DNA from 2 places in the Peribacillus sp. YIM B13481 genome. Region 2 is predicted to be linked to the other one. Evidence: riboswitches for the same ligand, from Rfam matches in the RefSeq annotation. Region 2 holds a riboswitch; the other holds the start of a gene.
The links. A riboswitch is a leader RNA that binds a small molecule or an ion and turns the genes downstream of it on or off. The one in region 2 is predicted to bind S-adenosylmethionine.

Region 1 (4,512 bases), on a different contig from region 2:
GGAGCAGCCACATAAAAAGGGATACTAAAGTGCCTAGCTAATATGGCCAATCCCAATGTCCCGATTTTATTGGCTGTATCACCATTAGCCGCAATTCTGTCGGCCCCAACTATAATTCCATTGATCCGTTTCTGAAGAATCGTATGTGCAGCCATATTATCAGATATTAATGTGACGTCAACCCCTGATTGCATCAGTTCCCAAGCAGTCAAACGCGCCCCTTGCAGGACAGGTCTGGTTTCACAAGCGTACACTTTTAGCGGAAAGCCCCTTTCTTTTGCAAGGTGGAATGGAGCCAAGGCTGTTCCATAACGGGCTGTGGCAATCCCACCAGCGTTGCAATGCGTTAGGATGGAATCACCTTTAGCGAATAAGGATAAACCATGTTCCCCAATTTTCCTGCACATTTCTTCATCCTCAGTAAAGATGGCTTTGGCCTCGGTTACAAGTGCTTCCTTGGCAGCTGAAATGCTTTGTGCTGCTTGCAAGGTGCTTTCCATCCTCCGTAATGCCCAAAAAAGGTTGACCGCAGTAGGCCTGGAAGAGGCGAGCTTTTCAATATGCCCCGTTACATTCTTCTTGAATTCCCCTAATTCAGTGGTTGTTTCCTGTTTGGCACCAAGTGCAACGCCAAATGCTGCCGTCAGTCCGATTGCTGGGGCGCCGCGTACCTTTAATGTCAAAATGCTGTCGTATACATCATCAACTGAATGAAGTTCAATGAATTCAGTTAAGGAAGGCAGGGCCTGTTGATTTAATAATGTAATATGGGTATCATCCCATTGGACTGAATATGGTAAGGGTGCTAGTGTCGTCATGTACAGGTCTCCTTTTAAAGGGTTGAATAAAATGGAAGTGTATGGTTTTTCAACGCATCAATGACAGCTGGAACATCCAATTCTTCCCGTTTTTTAATTAAAAAAGCACCAATCTTCAATGTTGTCGTTTTCGCAGCGATTCTAGATTCTTTATCTTCAATGACATTTAGATCGGCAACATGGGAAAGGCCAATGGTTCGCCGAATCAATTCGCATCCGGCAAAACCGAATGCGTCCCTTTTGAATTTAGCCAGTAAATAAGGTAGATAACCCTTCACATTGCGGAATGGGCTTATATTTTGGGTGTTCCATAGTTCAGTATATGCTTCTTCAAAGGCATTCCAAAATTGATGGAGGTGTGTGAAAATCTCTTCCTTTCCAGGGCCATTACGTGTGACTGCCTGAAAAAGAAGGTTGGCTGTGTATTGACCTAGGTCAAAACCAACTGGGCCATAAAAAGCAAATTCTGCATCAATAACCTTTGTTTCAGTTTCACTTGCAAATATACTTCCTGTATGTAAATCTCCATGAAGCAAGGATTCCTGCTCGGTTTCAAAGCTTTGTTTCAGCTTGGCGACTTCAAGTATCACATCTTGATCATTCCAAATACTTTTGGCGGCATCAGTCAATTCCACCTCGAAATCTCCGGGGAGCTCCTCGAAAAAAGGATCCGTGAAAATGTAGACTTCAGTGATTCTGCAAAGCTCCGGATTCGTGAAGTGTCGGGCCACTTCTTTTTTCGCAGAGGGTTCTAAATGATAATCGGATGTATAAAATGCCGTCTTCGCTACATACTCACCGATATGCTGTGAAAGCAATGGATATGGATCACCATCGATTAATCCTGTTCTAACGATTTTCAAGTGCGATAAATCTTCCATGACTGTGATCGCAAGCTGTTCATCCGAATAATAGACTTGCGGTACGAATTCGGGGCAATAGCTTTTGAAATGAATAAGTGCATTCGCTTCAATGGCAGCCCTTTTCAATGTCAGCGGCCAGCTTTCGCCAATTACCTTGGCATATGGGACAGCCTGTTTGATTATTATTCCTTTATTTGTATCAGTTTCTGTAATATGAAAAACATAATTTAAGTTACCATCTCCGATTTCTTTACAGTTTAAACTGGCATCCGCATTGACCAACCCAAGTTTTTTTGCAAAGGTTATAGCTGTTTCGTTTGTCAATCTTTTAAAATTCGAATGGTTTTGAGTCATTTTTTTCCCTCCAGGTTCAAAATAAGAATAAAAAAGCCTCTTTCATATAGAAAGAGGCAGAAGTTTTGGCTTCGGACCTCTCATCTCCCAGAAAAATGAATTCTGGTGGAATTAGCACCGTGCTCTGTGGATTTTATAATCCGGCGGTGGATCCGCCCCATTTCACAATGGTATTACAGTCGGTTGCTGGGCTTCATAGGGCCTTTATCCCTCAGCCTGCTCTTGATAAGAGTATATGTATTCTGAAATTTTAATCTTCGGGAAAATAATATCAACTTTTTAAATAGTTTGTCAATGGGGAAATTAATAAAAGTCCGGCCGGCGATCTTCGAATACAGGTATTTTGTTACGTGCTTCCGTAACTTTAGTGAAGTCCAAGGTGCCTGTCAATAGTTCGTTTTCTTCTCCCGCTTCACTTACGATAACTCCCCATGGATCAATAATCAAGGAATGACCAGCAAATATATTATTGATATCCGAACCTGAACGATTAACGGCTACAACATAGGCTTGGTTCTCGATGGCACGACTAATCAATAAGGCTCTCCAGTGATCGAGTCTGGGCTTAGGCCATTCTGCGGTTACGAATAGAACTTCGGCACCTTGAACAGCATGGGCTCGCTGCCATTCCGGGAAGCGGATGTCATAACAAATGAATCCAGCACATATTTTTTCATCAAGAGTGAATAAACCTTCTTTTTCACCTGGCTGCAGGTAGCGATGTTCATCCATCAATTGAAATAAGTGAAGCTTATCATACTCTTTAATGAGTTTTCCATCCTTATTGATGATGATCATGGTGTTATAGATACCCATGCTCGTTTTTTTGGCAATGGAACCGCCTACGATGTGAATCTCGTGTTTCCTTGCCTGTGTTTTAAGGAATTCAATCGTTTTTTCCGCCTCTTGATCAGCAATCTCATTTAACCTGGTCAAGTCGTATCCAGTTGTCCAAAGCTCTGGTAAAATGACGATATCGGGTTCTGACCGTGCTGCTTCTTCCAACCATTGTTCCGCAACCTGAAAATTGATATCCGGTTGCCCGAATGCTATATCCATTTGAATACAGGCTATTTTCCACTTCATCGTTTAAAACCCCCACATGTAAAAAATGCTTTACAAGACTATGATAAACATATATCATTTGTGACTAGAATTTCAAGAAATTTCAGAGAAGGTGTATAAATGTTGCAATTCGAAAAATCCGGAAAGCTTCAGGACCTGCCAAAGCAGTTTTTTGCCTCACTTGTCGCAAAAGTCAATGCGATTACGGCGCAAGGACATGATGTCATTAATTTAGGCCAGGGAAATCCTGATCAACCTACGCCTGAACATATCGTGAAAAGTTTACAGACTGCTGCTGAAAGATCGATTAATCATAAATATTCACCATTCCGGGGACATCAATATTTAAAGGATGCCGCTGCCGTCTTTTATGAACGTGAATATGGAGTCAAGCTGGATCCAAATAGTGAAGTGGCGATTCTCTTTGGAGGAAAGGCAGGTCTTGTCGAACTGCCGCAGTGTTTATTAAATCCAGGTGATACGATCCTGGTTCCTGATCCCGGCTATCCGGATTATCTTTCAGGTGTAGTGTTAGCCCAGGCAAAAACCGAATTCATGCCCTTGACAGAAGAAAATGGTTTTCTTCCGAATTACAAAGTTATACATAAAGACGTGCTTGATAAAGCCAAAATGATGTTCTTGAACTATCCGAATAACCCCACTGGTGCTTCTGCAACTGAAAGTTTTTTTTATGAAACCGTCTCCCACGCAAGAGAGCATTCAATTTGTGTGGTCCACGATTTCGCTTATGGAGCGATAGGGTTCGACGGAAAAAAACCGACAAGCTTTCTCCAGGCAAAGGGAGCGAAGGATGTAGGAATAGAAATATACACACTATCGAAAACATACAATATGGCAGGGTGGAGAGTTGGCTTCGCAATGGGGAATAAAAGTGTCATAGAGGCTCTTGAACTATTACAAGACCATCTTTATGTGAGTCTCTTCCCGGCGATACAGGAAGCAGCGGCAAGTGCATTGCTTGACTCGCAGAGCTGTGTAGAGGAATTAGTGAAGATGTATGAGGGGCGCAGGAATGTTTTCATTGAGGGATTAAGGGCAATCGGCTGGGAAGTCAAAGCTCCTGAAGCATCGTTTTTTGCCTGGCTCAAGGTACCAAAAGGCTTTACGTCAGAGAGTTTTGCAGACTATTTATTAACGCATGCCCACGTAGCTGTTGCCGCAGGAAATGGATTCGGTGAATTTGGCGAGGGTTACGTAAGGGTAGGGCTTCTGACTTCGGAAGAGCGGTTAAAAGAGGCTGTGGAACGAATTCGCACACTAAACTTGTTTTAACGAAGGATTGAGGTATCCAATGTATCCCACCGTTAAATGGTTAAAAACGTATTGACAAAGTATGGAATACCTGTCAGAATACAAAATAAATTCTAAATCTTTCGATATTTGTAACTATA
Region 2 (4,512 bases):
GATAAGGTAGGGTTAGCGAAAATCATCATTCGCTCAAAAGAACAAATGGCGGTAATTCGAGTCGTTGATAATACCTTGGTGATGGAAACGATCCATTACCCGGATGAAGTTCGCTCAACAGCGGATGTACCGAATATCCCTGCTAATGATACCATTGTAAAAAAGGAAATAGATACTGCCGTGTTATTGATAGATCAATTAACGACTACTTTCAATCCGGCAAAATACACCGATGACTATCGAACAGCATTACTTGAATTGATTGAATCGAAGAAAACGGGACAAACGACGATTACAGCCAAAACAAAAGAGCCAGTTTCCAACAATGTAACAGATTTAATGGAGGCTTTACAGGCATCCATTGACCGAACGAAACATGATGAACCAGAAAAGAAAAAGACGACCCGAAAGAAAGCGGCACCGAAAAAAAAGAAACAAGCATAAAACAGGAAGCTGAGCGGAAGACGCATTATGTCGCTCGGCTTTTTGCTCGTTTTAGCCAAGGGAATGGCAAGATTATGAAAGACTTTACAAAGAAATAATTCGTTAAAATTACATAAGTAATGCATGTACAAATAGGTATTGGATCTAGATGTGATCCGATTAATGGGATTAAAAGGAAATAGTGGATGCAAATGAAGGCAAAAAAATTCGCTCCCTAAAGAGCGACAATGAGGAATTCAATCGTGAAAATCAACATATAGGCGAACGGTTGTAGTTTTCGACTATATATTGTGTTCATATTCTACCATATTTAATTCTGAAATAGCAACAAAATTACTAAACTATCCTATGATTTTTTCTGGAAATCAATGATATTCTACCGATCATGGGGGATTTTGTATGTTCCGATCCACTATATTCTCATAAATAATTACAGAAAAAATGGATTTTTAGTATAATTTAAACATATGGGATGATATAAATTAAAATGAACGGAAGATGATGTTAAAAATGGAAAATGGAAAAATCAAATCGCTTCATGCCGGAAGGGCCAAACAGGAAAATTTTTCGAATATCGATATCTTTTCAGCCATGGATAAACAAGCACAGGATAATGTGACAGTAACTAGATCTGGCATAATTGGTGATGGGGTAGGTAATGTAAAGTTCCATGGAGGTCCTGATCGGGCTTTGTGCTTTTACCCCTTTGAGCATTATTCATTATGGAATGAAAAATTCTCTAAAAAGCTGGATATCCCTGCATTCGGTGAAAATTTAACCATAGCGGGGATGACGGAAGTATCAACATATATCGGCGATATTTATCAAATAGGCGAAGTGATTGTTCAAATTAACCAGGGGAGGATTCCTTGTTCGACCATTTCCCACTTCAATCAAGAACCTAAGTTTTTGGAACTCGTGCTAAAAACGAGTTTCACTGGTTATTTTGCAAAAGTACTTCAAGAAGGAACGATAAATAAACAAAACGAAATCGTGCTAATAGATCGTTTGCAAGAAAAAATTTCAGTTCATTATGCAGCAGAGGTGATCCTTCATAAACGAGATGGGCTGGAAGGCGCAAACGCTTTACTTAAACTGGATTCGTTAGCGGAAGACTGGAAACGGAGGATATTAAAGGGAGTCCAGGCTGCAAAAGATTGAATGATTTTTGCAAAAGTGAAAAAAATGACGATCAGGTATTGAAATTGACAGATTATTAATGTAAATTAAATATAATCAAATTTTGAAATCTTGTGAAAATTATATAAATGGATCTTATCGAGAGAGGTGGAGGGACTGGCCCGAAGAAACCTCAGCAACCAGCTTAGGCAAAGGTGCTAAATCCAACAAGCAGAGCTTGATAGATGAGGAGAATGTTTCAAAAAACCTTCTTCTTTGAGAAGGTTTTTTTTCTTTTCTCTCATACTCATAGAAAACGACAAAAACAGGATTGTTTTTGAGAGAGGATGTAATGATGAATTTTCGTAAAGAAGTGAAAGAAAGAATGCTGGTTGGGGAAGGGGCAATGGGGACCTTACTGTACTCTAATGGCATCGATCAATGTTATGAGGAATTAAACTGTACGAACCCAGATCAAATAGTGTCCATCCACCGTGCTTATTTGGAAGCTGGTGCAGATATCCTTCAATCGAATACCTACGGAGCCAACTTCAACAAATTGAAACGCCATGGACTAGAAGATGAAGTAAGCAAAATCAATCGCCAGGGAGTCATCCTTGCTAAAAAAGCGGCAAAAGGAAAGGCATATGTCTTCGGTACCATAGGGGCACAGCGGAGTATCAGGAAATCGGATTTAAGCATTGAAGAGATAAAGCGAGGTTTTCGAGAACAGCTATACAGTCTGCTGATGGAAAATCCTGATGGGATTCTCCTAGAAACATTCTATGACCTGGAAGAACTTGAAACCGTCCTGCAAATCGTTAAAAATGAAACTGGACTGCCGATCATCGCAAATGTTTCGATGCATGAACTGGGTAATCTTCAAAATGGAGTCCATTTAAATGAAGCCTTTCAAAAACTTGAGCAATTGGGTGCCGATGTTGTTGGGGTGAATTGCCGTCTCGGTCCACATCATATGATTAGGGCCTTGGAAGAAGTAAGTTTGCCAAAGCAAGCGTCGATTGCCATTTATCCTAATGCCAGCCTTCCGGATTATGTGGATGGAAGGCTTGTCTATAAAGCTGTACCGGAATATTTCGGTTCAAGTGCCCTCGAGCTGCGTGAGCAAGGTGCCACGATCATAGGAGGCTGCTGTGGAACGACGCCTTTGCATATTCAAGCTGTAAAGAATGCAATTGGAAGTTTGGTTCCAGTAAAAGAGAAAATTACTAAAATCCGTGAAATAGAAATAATTGAAGTGATTGATAGAGAGTTGGAAATCCCACTTTACGAAAAGGCCAAAACTGAAAGGACGATACTAGTTGAACTTGATCCACCGAAAAAGTTGGGAATAGAGAGTTTCATGACTGGTGCTGAGGTTTTGAAAAAAGCAGGGGTCGATTCAATTACATTAGCGGATAATTCACTTGCTTCACCAAGGATATCGAATGATGCACTGGCTAATTTACTGAAGAACCAATTGAATGTAACGCCGATGGTGCATATAACATGCCGGGATCGAAATTTAATTGGCCTGCAGTCACATTTAATGGGTCTGCAGACTGTGGGGCTGAACGAGTTATTGATCATCACCGGAGATCCTTCTAAAATTGGGGACTTCCCAGGTGCCACTTCGGTTTATGATTTATCGTCGTTTGACCTGATAAGTATGGTCAAACAATTTAATGAGGGTCTTTCCTATTCCGGTCAAAGTTTGGGCCAACGGGCAAATTTTAAAATTGCCGCCGCTTTTAATCCCAATGTGAAATATCTAGATAAAGCTGTTCAGAGAATGGAAAAGAAGATTGCATGTGGTGCTCAATCCTTTTTGACACAGCCAATTTATTCGGTGGAGCAGATTGAAGAGGTATATGAAGCTACAAAACATTTAGAGACCCCGATTTTCATCGGTATCATGCCCTTGACAAGCACACGGAACGCCGAATTCATCCATAATGAAATCCCAGGCATCAAATTGCCTGATAATGTTAGAAGGGCTATGGCTTTAGCGGGGGATGACCCTGTAAAGTCAAGGATTGAAGGGGTGAATATCGCACGAGAGCTAGTGGACGCGGCAAGGGAAAAATTCAAGGGCATATATTTAATTACTCCGTTCCTTCGCTATGAAATGACGGCGGAACTTACGAAATATATTAGAAAAGTCGATAGTAAACAAACATCAGAGGTGGCAGTACATGAATAAAAAAGCGATTCAAGAACAGTTGGATACTAAGATTCTCCTTCTTGATGGAGCGATGGGGACCATGCTCCAAGCGGAGAATTTAACAGCAGAGGATTTTGGCGGGGAACAATTCGAGGGCTGCAATGAGTATTTATCACTGACACAACCAGAAATCATCCAATCCATCCATGAAAAATATTTAGCAGCAGGCGCTGATATCATTGAAACAAATACCTTCGGAGCGACAAGCATCGTGCTTGAAGAATACCAAATAAGCACAATCGCTTACAAGCTTAATAAAATTTCAGCCGAGCTTGCCGTTAAAGCATGTGAAAAGTATTCAAATGAAGATTGGCCAAGATATGTGGCTGGCTCGATGGGTCCCACTACAAAAACGCTTTCCGTAACAGGGGGAACGACTTTTGATATTTTAACCGATTCCTATGAAGAACAGGCACTTGGTCTCTTGGATGGTGGGGTGGACTTGCTATTGGTGGAAACCTGTCAGGATATGCTTAATGTCAAGGCTGCCTTTTCTGGAATCAAAGCAGCCTTCGCTAAAACAGGAAAAGATGTGCCTGTCATCATATCAGGTACGATCGAACCGATGGGCACGACACTCGCTGGCCAGTCCATAGAAGCTTTCTATTTATCGGTTGAACATATGAAGCCCGTGGCTGTCGGCCTGAATTGTGCAACAGGTCCGGAGTTCATGATAGACCATATCAGGACACTTGCAGATATAGCAAATAGCGCCATCAGTTGTT

Region 1: another riboswitch for S-adenosylmethionine. It lies ahead of mtnK (S-methyl-5-thioribose kinase); the one in region 2 lies ahead of ACFX4X_RS20070 (bifunctional homocysteine S-methyltransferase/methylenetetrahydrofolate reductase).

What each region holds. Positions count from the first base shown of each region.
Region 1 covers NZ_JBHZPE010000004.1:23,768-28,279, reverse strand. Annotated here, with positions in the region: gene mtnA (S-methyl-5-thioribose-1-phosphate isomerase) at 1-818, opposite strand, end outside; gene mtnK (S-methyl-5-thioribose kinase) at 833-2,035, opposite strand; SAM riboswitch class I at 2,113-2,267, opposite strand; gene ACFX4X_RS04300 (carbon-nitrogen family hydrolase) at 2,339-3,121, opposite strand; gene ACFX4X_RS04295 (pyridoxal phosphate-dependent aminotransferase) at 3,221-4,393, shown strand.
Region 2 covers NZ_JBHZPE010000045.1:2,470-6,981, forward strand. Annotated here, with positions in the region: gene ku (non-homologous end joining protein Ku) at 1-444, shown strand, start outside; gene ACFX4X_RS20065 (MOSC domain-containing protein) at 955-1,605, shown strand; SAM riboswitch class I at 1,717-1,815, shown strand; gene ACFX4X_RS20070 (bifunctional homocysteine S-methyltransferase/methylenetetrahydrofolate reductase) at 1,919-3,766, shown strand; gene metH (methionine synthase) at 3,759-4,512, shown strand, end outside.